2 regions of the Paenibacillus sp. FSL R5-0470 genome follow, and region 2 is predicted to be linked to the other one. Evidence: a T-box and tRNA genes for the amino acid it is inferred to sense, from the RefSeq annotation. Region 2 holds a T-box; the other holds one or more tRNA genes.
What was found. The T-box of region 2 lies ahead of tyrS (tyrosine--tRNA ligase). A T-box ahead of a tRNA ligase gene usually reads a tRNA of that ligase, here a tRNA-Tyr.
Positions count from the first base shown of each region.

Region 1: it encodes a tRNA-Tyr, which carries the amino acid that the T-box ahead of tyrS (tyrosine--tRNA ligase) is inferred to sense. The anticodon was not compared.

Region 1 covers NZ_CP150238.1:144,689-154,596, reverse strand. The annotation lists gene MKY99_RS00765 (acyltransferase) at 1-466, opposite strand, end outside; gene MKY99_RS00760 (acyltransferase) at 509-1,705, opposite strand; gene MKY99_RS00755 (acyltransferase) at 1,998-2,507, opposite strand; gene ppaX (pyrophosphatase PpaX) at 2,504-3,160, opposite strand; gene lgt (prolipoprotein diacylglyceryl transferase) at 3,166-4,197, opposite strand; gene hprK (HPr(Ser) kinase/phosphatase) at 4,210-5,148, opposite strand; gene ugpC (sn-glycerol-3-phosphate ABC transporter ATP-binding protein UgpC) at 5,359-6,480, opposite strand; gene MKY99_RS00730 (helix-turn-helix domain-containing protein) at 6,595-7,689, opposite strand; tRNA gene MKY99_RS00725 (tRNA-Lys) at 7,839-7,911, opposite strand; tRNA gene MKY99_RS00720 (tRNA-Tyr) at 7,917-8,002, opposite strand; tRNA gene MKY99_RS00715 (tRNA-Phe) at 8,012-8,084, opposite strand; tRNA gene MKY99_RS00710 (tRNA-Asp) at 8,151-8,228, opposite strand; tRNA gene MKY99_RS00705 (tRNA-Thr) at 8,242-8,317, opposite strand; tRNA gene MKY99_RS00700 (tRNA-Val) at 8,351-8,426, opposite strand; tRNA gene MKY99_RS00695 (tRNA-Met) at 8,435-8,511, opposite strand; tRNA gene MKY99_RS00690 (tRNA-Ser) at 8,542-8,633, opposite strand; rRNA gene MKY99_RS00685 (23S ribosomal RNA) at 8,716-9,908, opposite strand, start outside.
Region 2 covers NZ_CP150238.1:3,945,588-3,955,495, forward strand. The annotation lists gene MKY99_RS17305 (ROK family protein) at 1-81, shown strand, start outside; gene MKY99_RS17310 (anaerobic sulfatase maturase) at 148-1,392, opposite strand; gene MKY99_RS17315 (hypothetical protein) at 1,603-1,890, opposite strand; gene tyrS (tyrosine--tRNA ligase) at 2,095-3,354, opposite strand; T-box leader at 3,494-3,724, opposite strand; gene MKY99_RS17325 (Lrp/AsnC family transcriptional regulator) at 3,876-4,322, shown strand; gene MKY99_RS17330 (acetamidase/formamidase family protein) at 4,399-5,949, opposite strand; gene MKY99_RS17335 (DNA alkylation repair protein) at 6,202-7,014, opposite strand; gene MKY99_RS17340 (Crp/Fnr family transcriptional regulator) at 7,127-7,807, opposite strand; gene MKY99_RS17345 (LLM class flavin-dependent oxidoreductase) at 7,888-8,943, opposite strand; gene MKY99_RS17350 (acyltransferase family protein) at 9,297-9,908, opposite strand, start outside.

The DNA.
Region 1 (9,908 bases), 3.0 Mb from region 2:
GACACCACAGAATAAGCGGAAACAATACGTAGAACTGAATAATGATAATAATATAATACAAATGCGTGTATGCTGTTCCTGTCCACAAATACTTCCAAAGCTTAGAAGCCATCTCCCCTGGAGGTAAACTCCATGTATGTCCCGCCGTCATTTTTAATGCAAAATACAACAGTGAAAATAGTACATAAGGCACGATAATATAAAGCAGCCTTCTACCGTAGAACTTCCCCAGCGTCTTTCCGCCCAGAGGACGATCAATATAGTTATAGAACAGCACGAACCCACTCAAAAATATGAATGAAGGTACAGCGAACTGGCTGAATTTATTAATAAATAAGAACGGATGAAACATGTTTGTACCTAGTGTCTCCGCCAACGTTCGCGAAGTAGCATGAATAGCTAGCACTGCAAAAATAGCAATCGCTCGAAAAATATCCAGCTGCGGAATTCTTTCTTTTTGTCTCATTATCTTTCCTCCTGTTAAGCTCCGCATCAAAATGATGCCAAATCAAGTATTAACCTTCCTCATCTCCTCCGAGGCATGTCCTGACTTTACCTTGGAACTAGACTCTAGAGACCGAGGAACACTTCCCAAGAAGATCCATGACTTAGGAATTCGGCGAAAAGCAAACTGCACCATGAACCAGCTTCCTCCCAGTGCAACTACAAGTCCTCCATAGATGAAGAAAACATAAGTTAGCGATTCGAGGGGAATATCATATCGGAACCTGCGATATATCGCCAGCAATAGCGGATGAATCAAATAAATTGCAAATGACAACTCACCTAAACGAGTCAAGAAAGCAACGATCACACGAGGGGCCTTTCGATAAAGCAAAAATGTAGCGTACAACAGAACCAATGCCGATAACATCGTATGAACATTCCATAACAGCTCGTACCACAGCGAATCCGTCCACACCCCAAAATGGCGGGCTACATACCATAGCTGCACATGGATAAAGGCTGCAATTAACCACAAGCTCACTAATAAGGCAGTCCATCTCTTTTGCTTGGCAGCCAGCTCACTCCATGGCTTTATCAGCCACAGCTTCACCTTCTCAAAGTGAATGGCGAGATAAGCACCCATCATATAATAGGCCAGGTAGGAGATCGCCAAGCTCCCTTTTTCAACAATGTGCAGTTCGTACTTATTCCAAAAAATAAAACCCCACTGAAGCGCCAAACCCACCGGTATCGCCCATTTCATTAAGAAGCGGGAACTCTGCAGCAGCTTAAGCAGCACTGGAAAAAGCAAATAAAACTGAATGCTAATAAAGACAAAATACAAATGCGCATATGCGGAACCCGAGAATAACGCTCTAGAAAAGCTTAACAAGTTATCTCCAAGGCTCTGCATCAATCGTCCGTTCACATATAGAGTTAGTGCATAATAGCCCATAGAAGCTAGCAAATAAGGCAGTAAGATATACTTTAATCGCCGACGGTAGAAATTAATGATCAAGCTACGTGTTACAGGACGACCATAATAATTATAAAACAATACGAAGCTGCTAAGGAAAATAAATGAGGGCGTACCGAATTTAAAGAAAATGTTAATCCAGTTCAGCCAGTAATAATAAGGTGAATGCAGTGCCTGCTCTCCAGCAGCAAAAGATGAGGCATGCACATGCAGCACACCTAATATAGCTAGAGCTCTGAAAATATCCAGCTGGGGCAGCCTTTCCTGTCTCACAGTATTCATATTAAATTCCTCTTCTCTACTATGATGGTTGTTCATAGAGACGCTAAGCGGAATGTGGAAACTGAACATACCAGGAAGTCTGCACTTGCTGAATTTACATTCTGATATTTGACGCTGAATGCCTAGCGTGGGATTTACGTGATTACTAAGGTTAATTATACCGCCTACATCCGAATAAAAAACTTAAGAAGATCTTAAAGTTTTCTTAATAAGCTTCTCCAAGACGCAAGAAACCCTGCAGATCCTGCGCTAAAAAAACGCAATATGAAACTGCAGGGTTTAGAAGCATCTTTTACACTTGTTCCGAAGAATCTTCCGATGAAGCTAGGCGTAGCTCTCGCAGTGGATTGCCTCCTACAAAAGAGCCAGCCGCCACGTTCTTGTGTACTACTGATCCTGCGGCAACAACTGCCCAATCACCAATGGTTACACCGGGAAGAATCGTTGTATTCGCGCCAATCAATACATTTTCACCAATCACTACTTCTCCCAGGCGATACTCCTTGATTAAATACTCATGCGCCAGAATCGTCGTGTTATAACCGATAATAGAGTTCTCACCCACCGTTATTTTTTCCGGAAAAAATACATCCACCATCGCCATCAGACCGAAGGAGGTATGCTTGCCTACCTTCATCCCGAGAATCCGACGATAGATCCAGTTCTTTAACGGTAGAATCGGGCAATAACGGGCAATCTGAATAAAAATAAAGTTGCGGACACCCTTCCACGGGCTGACCGTACGGTAAATGTACCAAAGTGAGTTATGACCTTCTACAGGATATCGGGTTACGTTTCTCACGATTCACTCGTTCCTCGCTCCACAATTTCTATAATATCCTTCATGTTATGGATGATATAGTCGGGATCATACTTGCGGAGAGTCTCTTCGCCTTTTAAAGACCACGATACTCCAGCCGCATATACACCAGCAGCTTTTGCTGACTGAATATCAACCGTACTGTCACCCACCATAAGAGTTTTACGAGGATCAACGCCAAGGTTATTGACTGCTGTCAGAACAGGCTCTGGATGTGGCTTTGGTTCAGTAACATCGTTCACCGTCACAATCGTATCCATGTACTTTAGCAAATCAAACATCTCAAGCGACTTAATCGTTGTTGGACGAATTTTTGTAGTCACAATCCCCATTTTAATTCCACGACGTAAGAGCTCTTCCATTGTTTCATTCACTTGAGGAAAGGGACGTACTAACTCATCGTGATGTTCATAATTATAAGAACGGTAGGATTTCTCAAGCGCACCACTTACATCCTCAAGTCCAGAGAAGACTCTCATCTGTTGCTGAAGGGTTGTGCCCATATGCGGAATAATCTCTTCCCTAGTGAGTGGAGCTAGACCATTATCCTTCAGCGCGTACATAAACGAACTAATAATTAGCTCATTCGTATCGACAATCGTTCCATCTAGATCAAAAAGAACGCATTCTATCATAAGCTTTACTGCTCCTTCTTATCTCCATCCGCTGGCTGTCCTTGCTCAGGTTGAGCCCCGTGACGAGCTTTCTGCGGTGTATTTACTGCGCTTTCAGGCACTATGGTATCTGCTTTGATTGGTTTAGTACATACGATAGGATCAGAATAATGTGCTTTAGGCTCTCCGGTGACCCTACGAATAATGATAAGCAGTACAGCTGCGACGATGATCAGTAGAGCAAGCAGCTGAGAAATACGAATATTTCCATAGCTTGGGTCCAAGTATCCTTGCTCAAAGCCTAACCATTCCATCGGTTTCCACAATCCGTTCATAAAGGATGCCAAGCCTGCACTTCCATTAAAGGCCAAGCTGTCCGTACGTATGGCTTCAATGAAGAAACGACCGATGGAATACCATATAAAGTAAGACATGAAGATCTCACCGGCTCGCACAAACTTCTGGCGACGAAGAACCATTAGTAGCGCGATACCCAGTAAGCTCCAAAGAGATTCATACAAGAAGGTCGGATGATGAAAAGCATCCCTTATGTACATTTGGTTCACGATGAAGTCAGGTAAATGCAGTTTATCCCGTAAAAAAGACTCTTCAACCACGCTGCCGTATGCCTCTTGGTTGACAAAGTTTCCCCAGCGTCCAATCATTTGACCCGCAAGTAGTCCAGGTGCACAAATATCAACGATACGCCAGAAGGGGTAGCCTTTATAACGGAAATAAATAATTCCGCAAATAATGGCTCCAATTAACGCACCGTAAATGGCGATGCCACCATTCCAGATCTTAAAGACATCTATTAAATTATCCTTATAATCCTCCCATTTAAACGCCACAAAGTAAATCCGTGCCCCAATAATGGCCGAAGGCACACCTAGCAGCAGCATATCCATAAAGAATTCTTGTGGTATACCAAACCGTTTGCCCTCGCGGATCGCAAGAAATAACCCCGCGAGTGCACCGAAACCTAGTATTAATCCGTACCAGTGTACTTGCAGTGATCCAATTGAGAAGACAATAGGATTTAGTGCTAATGGGAACATTCTCTCACACTCCTAATCGAGATCATCCATATCTTCAGATATGGTCGCAGTTAGCTTATTCGTGAACTGCAGGGCTGCATTAAAGCCCATTTGTTTCAGGCGATAGTTCATCGCTGCAACCTCTATAATAACTGCAAGGTTACGTCCTGGGCGTACGGGAATCGTTACAAGCGGAACATCTGTGTCAATAATCCGTGTCGTTTCCTCATCAAGTCCAAGTCGATCATACTGCTTGTCTTGCTGCCAAGCTTCCAATCTAACAACAAGTGTAATCCGTTTATGATTACGAATGGCACCCGCACCAAAAAGTGTCATTACATTAATGATACCTACTCCACGGATCTCCAGTAAATGACGGATTAACTCAGGGGCTGTACCATGCAGCTGGTTATCTGAAGTCTGACGGATCTCTACGGCATCATCAGCAATCAATCGATGACCGCGTTTTACAAGCTCAAGGGCTGTTTCACTTTTACCAATCCCACTACTACCCGTAATTAGCATACCTACACCATATACATCACAAAGTACGCCATGAATAGTCGCCGTAGGGGCTAATTTCCCTTCTAGGAAGCTCGTCAAACGGCTGGAGAAAATAGTCGTAGCCATCGAGCTGCGAAGCACAGGAAGAGCCTTTTCATTACTTATGTCAATTAACTCCTGAGGCACTTCCAAACCACGTGTAATTACAATACAAGGTGTGTTATCATTACAAATTCCACGAAGTCGACTTTTCCGCTCAGCTTCGGGCAGCATGGAGAAAAAAGCGAGTTCTGTTTTGCCTAGCAATTGAACACGTTCTTCTGGATAATATTCAAAATAACCAGCAATCTCTAGTCCAGGGCGATTCAGGTCATCGACCGTAATGGGTCTCTTTAGACCTTCCTGGCCGGAAATAACCTCTAATTGAAAATGCTGTACCAATTCAGATACTTTTACTTTCTTAGCCATGTAATTTCGTCCTTTCGTCACCTGCGGTATTTGTCCGCTTACTGCGTCCGGTTGGCAGCGATCTCTTTACATTCCGGAGGTAATTCTCCTGCTATCTTAATTGATAACGCTTATGAATGCAATCTTAGCGCCTAACCAAACAGGGGCCATCTAAACAATAAAGCCACCCTTTCGGGTGGCTTTATCAAGAGAGAAAAGATCTTTACAATCTTATCCCAACAAAATGTTAGCTTCGGATTCTTTATCAAAGAAGTGAATTTTGTTCATATCAATAGCCAATTTAGGCTTGCTGCCTTCGCGAGTAGTGGAACGTCCATCTACACGAGCGATTACAGTAGATTTACCAAGGCCGCTCAAGTAAAGGAGCATTTCGTGACCAAGGTTTTCAGTAACATCAACCAATGAAGTGAAGATTGTGTTCGGGGAAGCTTCCAAGAATACTGGCTCTTCATGGATATCTTCTGGACGAACGCCCATGATTACTTCTTTACCGATGTAACCTTTGTTGCGGATGATTTGAGCTTTTCCGCCTGGTACTTCAACATCAAGGTTCTCAGCACGGAAACGGATAGAACCGCTCACTTCGGACAAAGTACCATTGATAAAGTTCATTGTAGGGGATCCGATAAATCCAGCTACGAACAAGTTTGTAGGTTCATTGTACAACTCTTCAGGGGAAGCTGCTTGTTGAATGATACCATCATACATAACTACGATGCGATCACCCATTGTCATAGCTTCTGTTTGGTCATGCGTTACGTAGATACAAGTAGTTTCAAGGCGCTTAACCAGTTTAGTGATTTCAGCACGCATTTGACCACGAAGTTTAGCATCCAAGTTGGAAAGAGGCTCATCCATCAAGAAGACTTGTGGATCACGTACGATAGCGCGTCCCAAAGCGACACGTTGGCGTTGACCACCGGAAAGCGCTTTTGGTTTACGATCTAGCAAATGCTCGATATCAAGAATTTTAGCAGCTTCACGAACTTTCTTGTCGATTTCATCCTTCTTCACTTTACGAAGTTTCAAACCGAAAGCCATGTTTTGGTATACGCTCATATGCGGATACAGGGCGTAGGATTGGAATACCATCGCGATGTCGCGGTCTTTAGGTGCAACGTCATTAACTACACGATCGCCAATGTACATTTTACCTTCGGAGATTTCTTCCAAACCAGCGATCATACGCAAAGTTGTGGATTTACCGCAACCGGAAGGTCCAACCAATACTAGAAATTCCTTATCTTTAATATCAAGATTGATATCGATTACTGTTGCTTTATCTGAACCCGGGTATTTTTTGAAAATATGCTCTAAACGTACGCCTGCCATTGTATTTCCCCCTCGAGTTAATTATTAATTAGTTAATATAAAAATTCTGTTTCCTTGTACATTTATATTACCCCAGTCGGGACACTATGGCTATTTGTAAGGTTCACAAAAAACCTATTTCCTTTTCGTCACTTTATACAAAAGCATAGTAAGCTTAACAATAGCAGCGTCCCCAAAGCTTCGTACATCTGCTCCGGTCTCTTGTTTTATCTTATCCAGACGGTAAAGCAGCGTATTTCGATGGATATACAACTTCTTGGCGGTTTCACTTACATTACAGTCCATCTCAAAAAAGGTCTCCAAAGTCAGCAGCATTTCTTTATCTGATAGTACAGAGGAGTAGTCACCAATTTGTCCAAGCAACTGTTTGCGGCGTACATCAGGAATGCTGTTAACCAGACGTTCCAAATGCAGTTCCCAAGGTAAATGAATATACTCTCCTACTTGAAAAATACGACCAAGTACAATCGTCTCCCTGAGCAAAGCTACAGATCCAGTCAATCCCTTAACAGGGACTATAGCCGGAGCTACTGCCAAATGGAATACCCCTACCCATTCACTAGCTATCAGCTCATGTAACCCCATACTAGTCTGTGCTAGAAGATCATCTACACTCTCTTCTTCATCATCCTTATCATCCCCGCCCGTAAGTAATTCTTTACGAGCTAAAATTAACCATTCCTTCTCTTGAAGGGGAATGAGCAGAATTTCGTTCTCAAAATAGCTACGCAGTAATTTCATCAGTGAACGATAAGAGATCTGTGGACTATGGGCAATCTCACTACTTAGGAGGAATGGAATCATATCTCCGAACAGACGTCCCTTTAGAGTGATCTCATCGGGAATTTCAGTGTCATTCTTCTCTTGCTCTAGCTCCGTGTTCAACCAAGCGCCAAGCTGCCGCGCCTCCACTTCACCTTCTTCTCTAAGCCCTGTAGCTTTAAGTGCAATAGCAAAATTTCGAACTGCATAGTTGACCAGTTGTACTTCCAGAGAGGTGAGCCCCTCCATTTCTACCCAGACAGCGGTTATACGTCCGTCACTCTCATACAAAGGTGCCCAGAGATGACCCTCATGGATTACCAGCTGATCCTGTCCTTCTAATCCCATGCTAAAAAGAGAAGCTGAATGCTGCCTCCCTAACTGCTTGATTCCGGTTCTCTTTCCGGTGAGCTGCTCTAATTTTTTCCGCAATGTCTCACTATCCATAGTCACCATGCTCCACCACTTTTGCTCTTTTCGCCTATTTTAGCATATTCTCTTATATTATGTTAATCGCTACAGTAGCGCGCTACTATAATACAACCATAAAACACAAAAAAAGCCACCACCATAAGGTGATGACTTTCTGTTTGGGATGAGCCATGAAGGACTCGAACCTTCGACACCCTGATTAAAAGTCAGGTGCTCTACCAACTGAGCTAATGGCTCATAAATGGTGGGGGATGATGGATTCGAACCACCGAACACGTACGTGAGCAGATTTACAGTCTGATGCGTTTGGCCACTTCGCTAATCCCCCAGGGAAAAGTGGCTCGAGACGGATTCGAACCGCCGACACGAGGATTTTCAGTCCTCTGCTCTACCGACTGAGCTATCGAGCCATATTAAATTGACATAAAAATAAAGTGGTAGCATTAAACTTCCCACCCTAGTCTTGTGGAAAAAAATGGCGGAACCGACGAGATTCGAACTCGCGATCTCCTGCGTGACAGGCAGGCATGTTAGGCCAACTACACCACGGTTCCGCATTGATAATAATGGTGCCGGCGAGAGGACTTGAACCCCCAACCTACTGATTACAAGTCAGTTGCTCTACCAGTTGAGCTACACCGGCACGGTGTAAAAAGTAATTCTAAAAAAGTAATAATGGTGGAGGCTGAGGGGATCGAACCCCCGACCCTCTGCTTGTAAGGCAGATGCTCTCCCAGCTGAGCTAAGCCTCCAGGTATTATGGTAGCGGCGAAGGGGATCGAACCCCCGACCTCACGGGTATGAACCGTACGCTCTAGCCAGCTGAGCTACACCGCCACAATAATTAGAAATGCTATGGATTGAAAATGGCGGAGAGAGTGGGATTCGAACCCACGCACCGCTTACGCAGTCTAACCCCTTAGCAGAGGGTCCCCTTATAGCCACTTGGGTATCTCTCCAAACGATATCAGTACCACAGCAATCCAAACAGGAATTTGACTCCCTGAAAACTGAATCCGAATTGAATTTGCGTCTTAAGTATAGGATAAGCCCTCGACCGATTAGTATTGGTCAGCTCCATGCATTACTGCACTTCCACCTCCAACCTATCTACCTCGTCGTCTTCAAGGGGTCTTACTAATTGGGAAATCTCATCTTGAGGGGGGCTTCACGCTTAGATGCTTTCAGCGCTTATCCCGTCCGTACGTAGCTACCCAGCCATGCTTCTGGCGAAACAACTGGTGCACCAGCGGTACGTCCATCCCGGTCCTCTCGTACTAAGGACAGCTCCTCTCAAATTTCCTGCGCCCACGACAGATAGGGACCGAACTGTCTCACGACGTTCTGAACCCAGCTCGCGTACCGCTTTAATGGGCGAACAGCCCAACCCTTGGGACCTACTTCAGCCCCAGGATGCGATGAGCCGACATCGAGGTGCCAAACCTCCCCGTCGATGTGGACTCTTGGGGGAGATAAGCCTGTTATCCCCAGGGTAGCTTTTATCCGTTGAGCGATGGCCCTTCCATGCGGTACCACCGGATCACTAAGTCCGACTTTCGTCCCTGCTCGACTTGTAGGTCTCGCAGTCAAGCTCCCTTATGCCTTTGCACTCTTCGAATGATTTCCAACCATTCTGAGGGAACCTTGGAACGCCTCCGTTACTCTTTAGGAGGCGACCGCCCCAGTCAAACTGCCCGCCTGACACGGTCCCCGTACCCGGTAAGGGTACTAGGTTAGAACCTAGATACGATCAGGGTGGTATCCCAACGGCGCCTCCACCGAAGCTTGCGCTCCGATTTCTACGGCTCCCACCTATCCTGTACAGATCGTACCCAAATTCAATATCAAGCTGCAGTAAAGCTCCATGGGGTCTTTCCGTCTTGTCGCGGGTAACCTGCATCTTCACAGGTATTAAAATTTCACCGGATCTCTCGTTGAGACAGCGCCCAAGTCGTTACGCCATTCGTGCGGGTCAGAATTTACCTGACAAGGAATTTCGCTACCTTAGGACCGTTATAGTTACGGCCGCCGTTTACTGGGGCTTCGGTTCATAGCTTCGGGTTACCCCTAACCACTCCCCTTAACCTTCCAGCACCGGGCAGGCGTCAGCCCGTATACTTCGCCTTGCGGCTTCGCACAGACCTGTGTTTTTGCTAAACAGTCGCTTGGGCCTTTTCACTGCGGCCCCCTCGTGCTATTCACACTACCGGGGCACCCCTTCTCCCGAAGTTACG
Region 2 (9,908 bases):
CACTTCACTCTAGGTACTTTAAAAGAAGAAGCTGTGGTGACTGGTGCGGCTATTATGGTGAGAAATCAAATGGTTCTTTAACATAATAAAAAGGTTGTCCCAAAACCATTTGCATGATTGTTGAGACAGCCTTTTTTTTAATTTGAGCTATAGTGGTTGACAGCAACTCTTAAATTTTTTCCCGCTTCCGCAGAGACATGGATCATTTCTACCTGGAAGTGGTTTGGCACTTTTCCTGAACTCCAGCATCTGCTCCGATTTAAGTCGGTTTGCTAGCAGTATCATCCGTTCATAGGCATATGAGTAGAACATTTTATAACTACGGCAGAAATAATCAACCTCAGTACGATCATGAACATCAAGCCAATTCCGGTTGCGCGGACATCCCCCATTGCAAAAGCTAAGGTACTCACACTTATAGCATGATTCATTCATATTGGGCTTCATTAACAAAAAATCATCATATACTGGGCTGGTTAGCAGTGTTTCCAGGTCAGTTTGGCCGATATTTCCTAACCTGTGCTCTTCATCAATAAAGAAATCGCAAGGATAGGCATCCCCGTTCGTTTCAAGCACCATCATCTTCGGGCAGCATGAGTTGTGGACGCATAACTCCGCCTCACGATGCATGAATACTAGAAGCATATTCTCAAAAATACGAATGGGAAGCTCCGGATACCCCTCGTTGTACCACAGATCAAATGTACGGCATAAAAACGCTCCGTATTGTTCAGGTGTAATTCGAAAGCGGCCAGGCATATCACTCTTTTGTGAGACAAAATCCATGCAAGGGATAAACTGAATATAAGGAAATTGTTGTTCCTGGTAGAATGCCATCAATTCGTCTGGTTTCATCACATTATCTTCATGAATCACCGTCAGAATACTATAGTCCACACCCTCGTTCTGTAGATGGCGAATCCCACGCATAACTAGATCATAACTACCTTTCCCCGAACCCGTTATACGATGTGCATCATGAATAGGCTCAGGACCGTCCACACTAATCCCAACCAAAAAGTTGTACCGTTTAAAAAATTTCGCCCAATTCTCATGAATTAGCGTTCCGTTGGTCTGCAGCGCATTACTGATCATCGTATGAGGTGGAGCGTACTTAGCTTGGAGTGAAATCACGCGTTCAAAATATGGAAGTCCGGCTAATAGCGGCTCCCCTCCCTGCCAAGAGAAAGTCGCTATACCAGATGATCTTTTCATGTACTGAGCGATAAACCGCTCCAGAAGAACCGTATCCATCACTCGGATCGGATGATGAGGATGTCCCCCGGCAGTACTGTAATAGCAATAATCACAGGCTAGATTACAATCCTCTGAGACGGTTTTCCACATGACATGAAGAGTCTCAGGCCTCGAGGTCTGTATGCAAGTTGTCATACGATTCTGCCCCTCCTATATAAATACAACCTTTATGAAACCTATTTCCTATTTCTTCAATTAAATCATAGGTATGTGCATCAACGATGAGTAAAACATCATAGTTAATCGAATTTCTGGAGATAAAAAAATACACTCCCCATTGTCTGTTAAAACAATGGGGAGTGTATTTTCTTTGAAGATAAATAGAGCATTACCAGACACTTTTTTTTAATTACGGACGTATTCCTTATTCGCTGTTTCCAACATTGATTTCCAATCCGCAAATTTAGTCTCTCTAACTACATGACGATCAAAAAGTTCATCAGGTATGTCAGCAACATCTTCTTCTGTCTTTACTTGAAAGTTTCCTTTGGTTACAAACTCATCGAAACTTTTGTAATTGGAATACTTACTCATAAACGCTTCATTAAACAATTTCTCGAAAGAGATGTGATTGGGATCTTCTTGATACGTTTTCTGTCCTTGTAACTCATTCATCAATTCTTCCATGGTCATTGGTTTTTGTCTTCTCAAATTACCACTCCTAATTTTCTGTTATAGTTGTAGAATATCATGTTAATCCATAAATCACACGAATCCTAAGCTTACCATAATTTTCGCTATTTCACCTTTCAAATTTCACTTAATATGCAAATGATCCGCCTCTATACTTAAAATACAACAAAAAACCTCCCTTATTCATAAGGAAGGCTCTTATTTTTAGGACAATTTCACCAAGCTGTAGTTTTTCTTACCCTTACGGATAATGATAAACCGGCCGCCGATAGCTTCGCTAGCTGTAACTTCCAGTGCTACGTCGCTAACTTTCTCACCATTCATGGAGATTGCTCCTTTGGTGATATCCTCACGTGCTTGACGCTTGGACGGCTCGATACCGAGATCAACCAACCACTCTACGATATTTTTAGATTCCAGTGTAGTTTCGTAGGTCGGCATTTCCTTGAAGCCTTGCTCGATCTCATCAGCAGTTAGGGATTTGATATCTCCACTGAACAGAGCAGCAGTAATACGTTTAGCCTGCTCCAGCAATTCTTCACCATGCACGAATCTGGTCATTTCTTCAGCAAGTGTTTTTTGTGCTTCGCGTTTATGCGGTTCAGTCTGTACTTTTTCCGCAAGTGCATCAATTTGCTCTTTAGATAGGAATGTAAAGTACTTCAAGTATTTCACAACATCACGGTCATCGGTGTTTGCCCAGAACTGGTAGAACTCAAACGCAGTCGTTTTGTTCGGATCCAGCCAAATTGCTCCTCCAGCTGATTTACCGAATTTCGTACCATCGGCTTTCAGCATAAGCGGGATCGTAAGTCCGAATGCCTTTGCTTCAGGACCTTCTTTTCTACGGATCAGATCCAAACCGCTTGTAATGTTGCCCCATTGATCAGAGCCACCAATTTGCAGCTGCACATCTTCATGCTGGTACAGATGCAGGTAATCTAGGGATTGCAGGATTTGGTAGGAGAATTCCGTAAAGGAAATTCCGCTGTCCAATCTGCTCGCTACAACATCCTTGGCAAGCATTGAATTGATGCTGAAGTTCTTACCATAGTCACGCAAAAATTCGATCACATTGATTTTATGTGTCCAATCGTAGTTGTTCACCATACGAATTTGATTGTCGCCATCAGTTACGAACAGTTTTTTCATTTGTGCGGTAAGCGCATCTACGTTAGCTTGGATTTGCTCCAGCGTCTGCAATGATCGCTCGGATTGTCGTCCACTTGGATCACCGATCGTACCCGTAGCACCGCCAATTAGCATAACCGGACGATGTCCTGCAAGCTGGAATCTTTTGAGTACCATGAACGGAATCAAGTGACCAATATGCATACTGTCACCCGTCGGGTCTACACCGCAGTACACCGAAACGGATTTCTGGTTGGTCAATTCTCTAAGCCCTTCGGCATCGGTTTGTTGATTGATGGCATCGCGCCATTCTAGTTCATCGATAATATTCATTGCCTAACACCCCTTAAATTAGTAGATATCCTATAACGAATCATCAGTCCGCCAAGCGAATATAAGGATAGTTGATGAAGAGAAACTTATAAATCCTTATATTTAAAAACAAAAAAATCGTCCCCTTGTCTATTGTAGACATAGGGACGATTGAATAACCGTGTTACCACCCAGATTGCACCAATGAAACGCTAATGCTAAAACACAGCATTGATGCCACTCGTGACGAGATATCGTTCGCCATTCCGCTCGGTGTTAGCCGAGATACTCCAAAGTGTAATTCGTACTCTTAGTGTGTACCGGGTTTCATCAACCCCCGGCTTTCTGAAACAGGGACTAAGCTACTACTGGGCTTCTTCAACGTATATCGTATATAAGATTACAGCCAGTATAGTGAAATAATTCTTCAATGTCAACATCTTAAGCTGAGAATGCCGAGACACACTCCTGCTGTGACGCACTACTAGGCATTGCCTATTTTTTTCTGTTACAATTACAAAAAAAGAGGTGAACGACTCCGTATGCTTGATCCAATCGATAATCATATTTTAGAACGCCTAACTCAAAACAGCAGAATTTCCTACACCGATCTAGCTAAAGAAGTTAATTTATCAAGTGTCGCGGTTAAAGATCGTATTGATCGGCTCGTCAATCAAGGAATTATTGAACAATTCTCAATCGTCATCAACGCAGAAAAATTAGGAAAGAAAATTTCGGCGTATCTAGAGCTTGAAGTGGAGCCTGCCCATTTAAATCATATTGTTAGAGTCCTAAAAGAAAATGAATGCGTAGCCGTACTTTATGAAATGACAGGGCCGTGCATTCTTCACATTCACATTCTAGTTGAGAACCTTGAAGAGATGGAACGGTTTATGCATGAATCCATCTACTGTCTGGATGGTCTAGTCCGTGTAGAAAACCAAATCTTATTAAAACGCCACAAAAATCAGGATGGTCTAAATATATAAAAAAAAGAACCGACTTTAAGACGGTTCTTCGCTGGTTTGGATCTTATTATGTTTATGAAATGATTGCTAATTCGACCTACTCTGTTTTAGATAACTTAGCTTTATAAAATTTCGCGAAATATTCGCTGACCTGAACCTTCTCTTTTACAACTTCTATTGGAGCAACGAGCTTAACGATCTCTCCATTGTACATTCCTCTCGTCGCCCCGACTTTCATCTCTAGAACATTATTATTGTAGCTTATAGTTACTGTCTGAGTAGTCGGCTTCCAGCTCACCTTCGCACCAAAGCTTTCAAAGCTGCTACGTAATCCCACTGCCTTGCGCTCCGAATCACCGAATTGGCCTTTATCGATCAAAGCATGCACACCCCAGTTTCCATCCACCACCTGTGTAATTCCAAAATCCGCGGACACAGACATCAGTGAGTACGCTTCATCCTCGCTCAATTCCATTCCAGCCATTAAAAAATCTTTTGTTTTATGAGCGGCATCCTTCATTGCTTTGTCGATGGACGAGTTTTTGAAAATATCCGTCTGAGCACTAGCCCCCAGCTCCTCCAAATAATTGGCGTAGCTGAAGCCATGCACAACCCATTCGTATTCATTTTCAAGTAAAGGGAAACTTAACCCACTCAGTTTTTGGTTAAGCGTTCCTTTTTTATGAAGAATGACTTGTATATCACCAGTAACTGATGTCTCGATCGCAGTTCCGTTAATCTCGGAATCCCCTTGGCCGGCATGCGGGTCACCAATTGACAGTAGCGCACCCGGTACGGATACAGGATAATACATCGTTGCACCTTCAGTAATCCGCCAATCATCAACGTTGCCACCATTGTATGAAGGAGGTACTGAATCTACAATATCCGCTTCTTTAGGCGCCACACCCATCGTGCCGAAGTGGAGACGTACTGGAATCTTTATACCTTTCAATACATCAAAGTTCTTATCAATCGTATTATGGTCTACAATTACACCTGGGTAGTCGATTGTCGGGTGCACTTGACCATCCGGATCGGTTTGCACTGTCCATTTGTAGTTATAAACAGCTGTTGCATAATCCGTCCCACCTTCAGTATCCATCTCATAGATGGTGACCACTTCACGTTTTATCGGCTCCTCCATCATATCTCCGTATAGATAACCCCAGTTCGCCGCGGCATTCACGCCATAGGTTTTGCCTGCATATTTGTCATTTCCATTAGGTCTCAGCTTCATGTCCAGAATCTTCACTTCCAGAACATCCCCTGGCTCAGCGCCTTCTACTGCGATAGGTCCCGTCAAAATATGTACGCCTGGTCCACGAAGCGCTTCGTTCTTCTCCCCTTCTATCCAGTGAAAAATATCTTCAACACCCGCATCCCCTTTAATCATCCGATCGTAATCATCACCGGAATGATGCGTAATGGCCTCGACCGTCACAATATCTCCCGATTGTACTGTTAAAGCTGGATCACCTTTACCAATATTCCCCCAGCGAACGGTCTCCGAATTCGCTTTTAGAACATGCGTTTTCGGTTTATACGCGCTTTCCATCGTGTCAGCAAAAATAACATCTGTTGACGATACCGCTAGCAAAACCGCTGATAAAATGACACCAACCTTCAGAAACGTTTGTCTTTTCATAGTCAAATCCTCCTCAACTCAATTCAATGTTAGATTTTATAACATTTTGTGTTTTTGAGTATAACAGATGGATTCCAGATTAACAATATAAATATTTATACGCTTCTAGGTTTAAATAATAAATCAGAACTATTAGTTATCTTTAATTATCCAAGCCTCCTTCTTCGGTACAATAAAAAAACGCCAACACTTATTAGCTAATTAGCCATAGTGTTTGACGTTTATCATCCATTCTAAAACGATACTTCATTTTCAACGTAGTTCAGTAATACTCCTTGTTGCCCGTTTTACAATCCGTTTCGTTTCCTTGGAATTCGAAGAAATTAACCACTTCTCACTAAGCTGTTGCACCCAGTCTGGATTGCTTTTACTCGCATCGTTCAACCAATTACTTACAGAATCCTGAACGTATTTTGCCGGATCTGACTTAAGTGGTTCTAATAATGGAAGTGCTATTGCTGGGTTTTCTTTTAGCGCAGTAATATGCTTCGCCCATACCCCATGTGGCCGCGTCAATTCAATTGCATATCTCCTTATGTTCGTATCTTGATCATGAACCCAGCTCTCTAAGAACTTAATGGATTCATCCAATTCTGCAATGACCGATTCCCTTAAAGCCATCCATGAAATCTCACGTACCCCAAAATGATCATCCGCTGCAAAGGGACGGATATCCATTAGCTTTTGCGATAGACTTAAAGATTGATTTAGACCGATCATATAGGCAGCCCAACAGCGGACACTATCGGAACGATGCTGTGCTAATGCTGAGAATACTCGGACTTGTTCCACCTCTGATTTGCACTCCAATACCTGTTGCCACTCCCGCGCGATAGCCGGTATGAGCTTCATGATTTTCTTTTCCGATGAATCGCGAAGCCTTTGTAAAATTGGTTCGGATTCCTGTCCAAAACCTAGCTCGTCCAGTACATTTTCTATCAAGACCATATGGTCCACAGCAAGCCATTCCGTTAGATTTACAGTCTGTAATTGTCCTTTATGCAATAGTCCAACAACATCAGCAGGAATATCGCTAACTTTTCGAGCTCCCTTCCTATGCTCCATATAAATCTTCCCTTCACCTATGATTTTAAAGGCTTTGATAACCTTCTTCTTATATCTAGGATACGGGTATTTCTAACCATAAAGATGTAATCTCATTTACAGCTCATAATCTTTATAAATTTCTTTCCAAAATCTTATCATGATGGATACGTATAGTTTTGAACCCAGTCTGAAGCACCTTAGCTTTTACCAATTCTTGCAATGCCACAGTAACCGCTTCTCTGCTCGCACCAATCAAATTGGCGATTTCTTGATGTGACAGTGGAACATTGATTTTATAATAATTATCCTCACTTTTAACGCCTAGTTGATCCGATAGCTTTAAAAGAACACACAATATTTTATCATGCAGATTTCCGATGGCTAGGTTTTGAGTTAACTGACTCATACTTTTTAGTCGATCACTCAATACTTGCATTAATGACATCAAAAATCTAGGTCGAGTAGCTACGAATTCTTCAAATCTTACAGGATCAATTGTACAGATATGACACTCTTCCATGGCTTCAATGTAATGATCTTTGGTTCCAAACGAAATCACGTTCATTTCGCCAAAAACATTACCCTCACTCAGAATATCCGAAGTAAACTGCTTCCCATCCGCATTCAATCGATATAAACGCACCTTTCCTTTTTTCACAAAAAATAATCCTTCAGAGAAGGTTGTCGGTGTCTGGATATATGTATTTTTCGGAACTACTGTTATTCGAGTTAACTCTTCCATTTCCATTAGATCTTCCAGCGCTAACGATTGAAGCAAATTGAATTGAGATAAATAATGAATAGTCTCCATTGCCCCTCCCTTATATAACGTTATTCGTTATTTTAGTATACCGCACAAAAAAGCCACGTCCTAAGGACGCAGCTTATTCGTTAACGATTACTTGATTCCCAGCGCGCTACTTCTTCACGAACACGAGGAGCTACTTCCGTTCCCAGCAGTCTAATCGCCTGCATAACATCCTCATGAGGCATTGTACCGTGGGGCATATGTAAAAAGAATCGCGTAATTCCAACATGCTTGCGAAGATGAATGATTTTGTTCGCAACGGTTTCTGGATCACCTACGTACAGAGCGCCATCAAAGCTGCATGCTGCATCATAATCGGAACGATGGTATGGGGGTGTCCCTTTTTCCTTCGCCCGCACATTGGTCCGAGCATGCGTTGAAGGGAAAAATTTCTCCAGTGCTAACTCATTAGTCTCAGCAATAAACCCGTGTGAGTGTGAGGCAATAGGCAGGCTTGAAAGATCATATCCGGCTTCAGCCGCTGCTTTTTTGTAAAGCTGCACATGCTTCGCATAATCAAGCGGCTGAACATTTCCAATAATAGCTAATACAAAAGGTAAACCTAATGCTCCAGTGCGGATCGCAGACTCTGGACTACCTGCACTCCCAATCCAAATCGGTAACGGATCTTGAACCGGACGCGGGTAAATCCCCAAATTGTTTATGGCCGCTCGATGTTTACCACTCCAGGTTACTTTTTCTGACTTTTGGATGGCTAATAACAATTCCAGCTTCTCATTAAAGAGTTCTTCATAATCTTTCAGATCATAGCCGAATAATGGAAAAGACTCTGTAAACGAGCCGCGGCCGATCATAATTTCTGCACGTCCACTCGAAATGCCATCTAGCGTTGCAAAATCTTGAAATACACGTACGGGATCTGCTGAAGACAGGATCATCACGGCACTGGTCAACCGAATCTTCGTAGTCAACGATGCAGCTGCCGCTAACACAACCGCAGGTGATGAAGCCGCATAATCATTACGATGATGCTCGCCCACTCCGTATACATCTAGTCCCACCTCTTCGGCAAGTACAATTTCCTCCACTACTTCACGTAGTCGTTCTGCATGACTTATTGTCTCACCCGTTTGGACATCGGGCGTTGTCTCGACAAAGGTACTTATTCCAAGTTCCACTCTCGTTTCCTCCTAAAGTTCTGCACGATGCATTATTCTCTGGATGTAAATGTTTGAATATTCATAATTACATTTAATCAAGAAACCCATTATAATAGGATTCACCGATAATTCCAACTATTTCAGATCCCCTCGATTATTGATCGGTCTGAGGAGCCCTTATTTTAATGGTTTTGGCCATTTTGCGAGATTATCGGACTCAGATGCTGCTTTTGCTTAAAACCACTACCAAAATGTGTGTTTTTATGGAAATAAGAACTATACGGTCCGAAACTAGTGCGATGTAAGAGCCAAGACAATATTAAAAGACCACTAATCACCTGAAAAACGGAAGTTTAGTGGTCTATTTTTAGCTAGTTCATGTTCCCTATACTCGAGCTTATGGGCTTATCCAGCGGTTTCGGGGGTTTTCTCTGATTGATTCCAATCCCGACTCGACCGAACACAAAGGCTCCGCCAGGAATACGATTCGCTATGTTCATGATGATCGCCGATCCTACCACACATCCGACAAATTGGAGAAGCACACTGAATAGTCCAAGGTTTTGCAACCCGAACGAAGAAGGAAGTTTGACGAATAAAGCCAACAACAACGGGTGAAGCAAATATATGCCGAAGGAGTATCTACTGCTCCACTCCAGCACACGCGGTACTTTTTTCAATGCAGAAGCCACTGTGAAGAGTAGTAGAATCATGCTCATGGCGAAAAGTAACATATCAATTCTCTTGGAACTATGTGCCGTAATCCAGCCTTGCCCATTCACGAATAGCACAAACGCGCCTGTTACAACTGGAAGCACGTAGACAGCTAAACGGAACTGTTTTAATTTTTCCCGGAACCAAGCCTCATTTCGCCCCAAGTAATAAGCCACAGTAAAGTAGAAAATCCACCCCGGAGAGAAAACCCAATACAATTTATCCCAAATATATTGAGCAGCTACCGTATCTACGGGTTTGGTGAAATT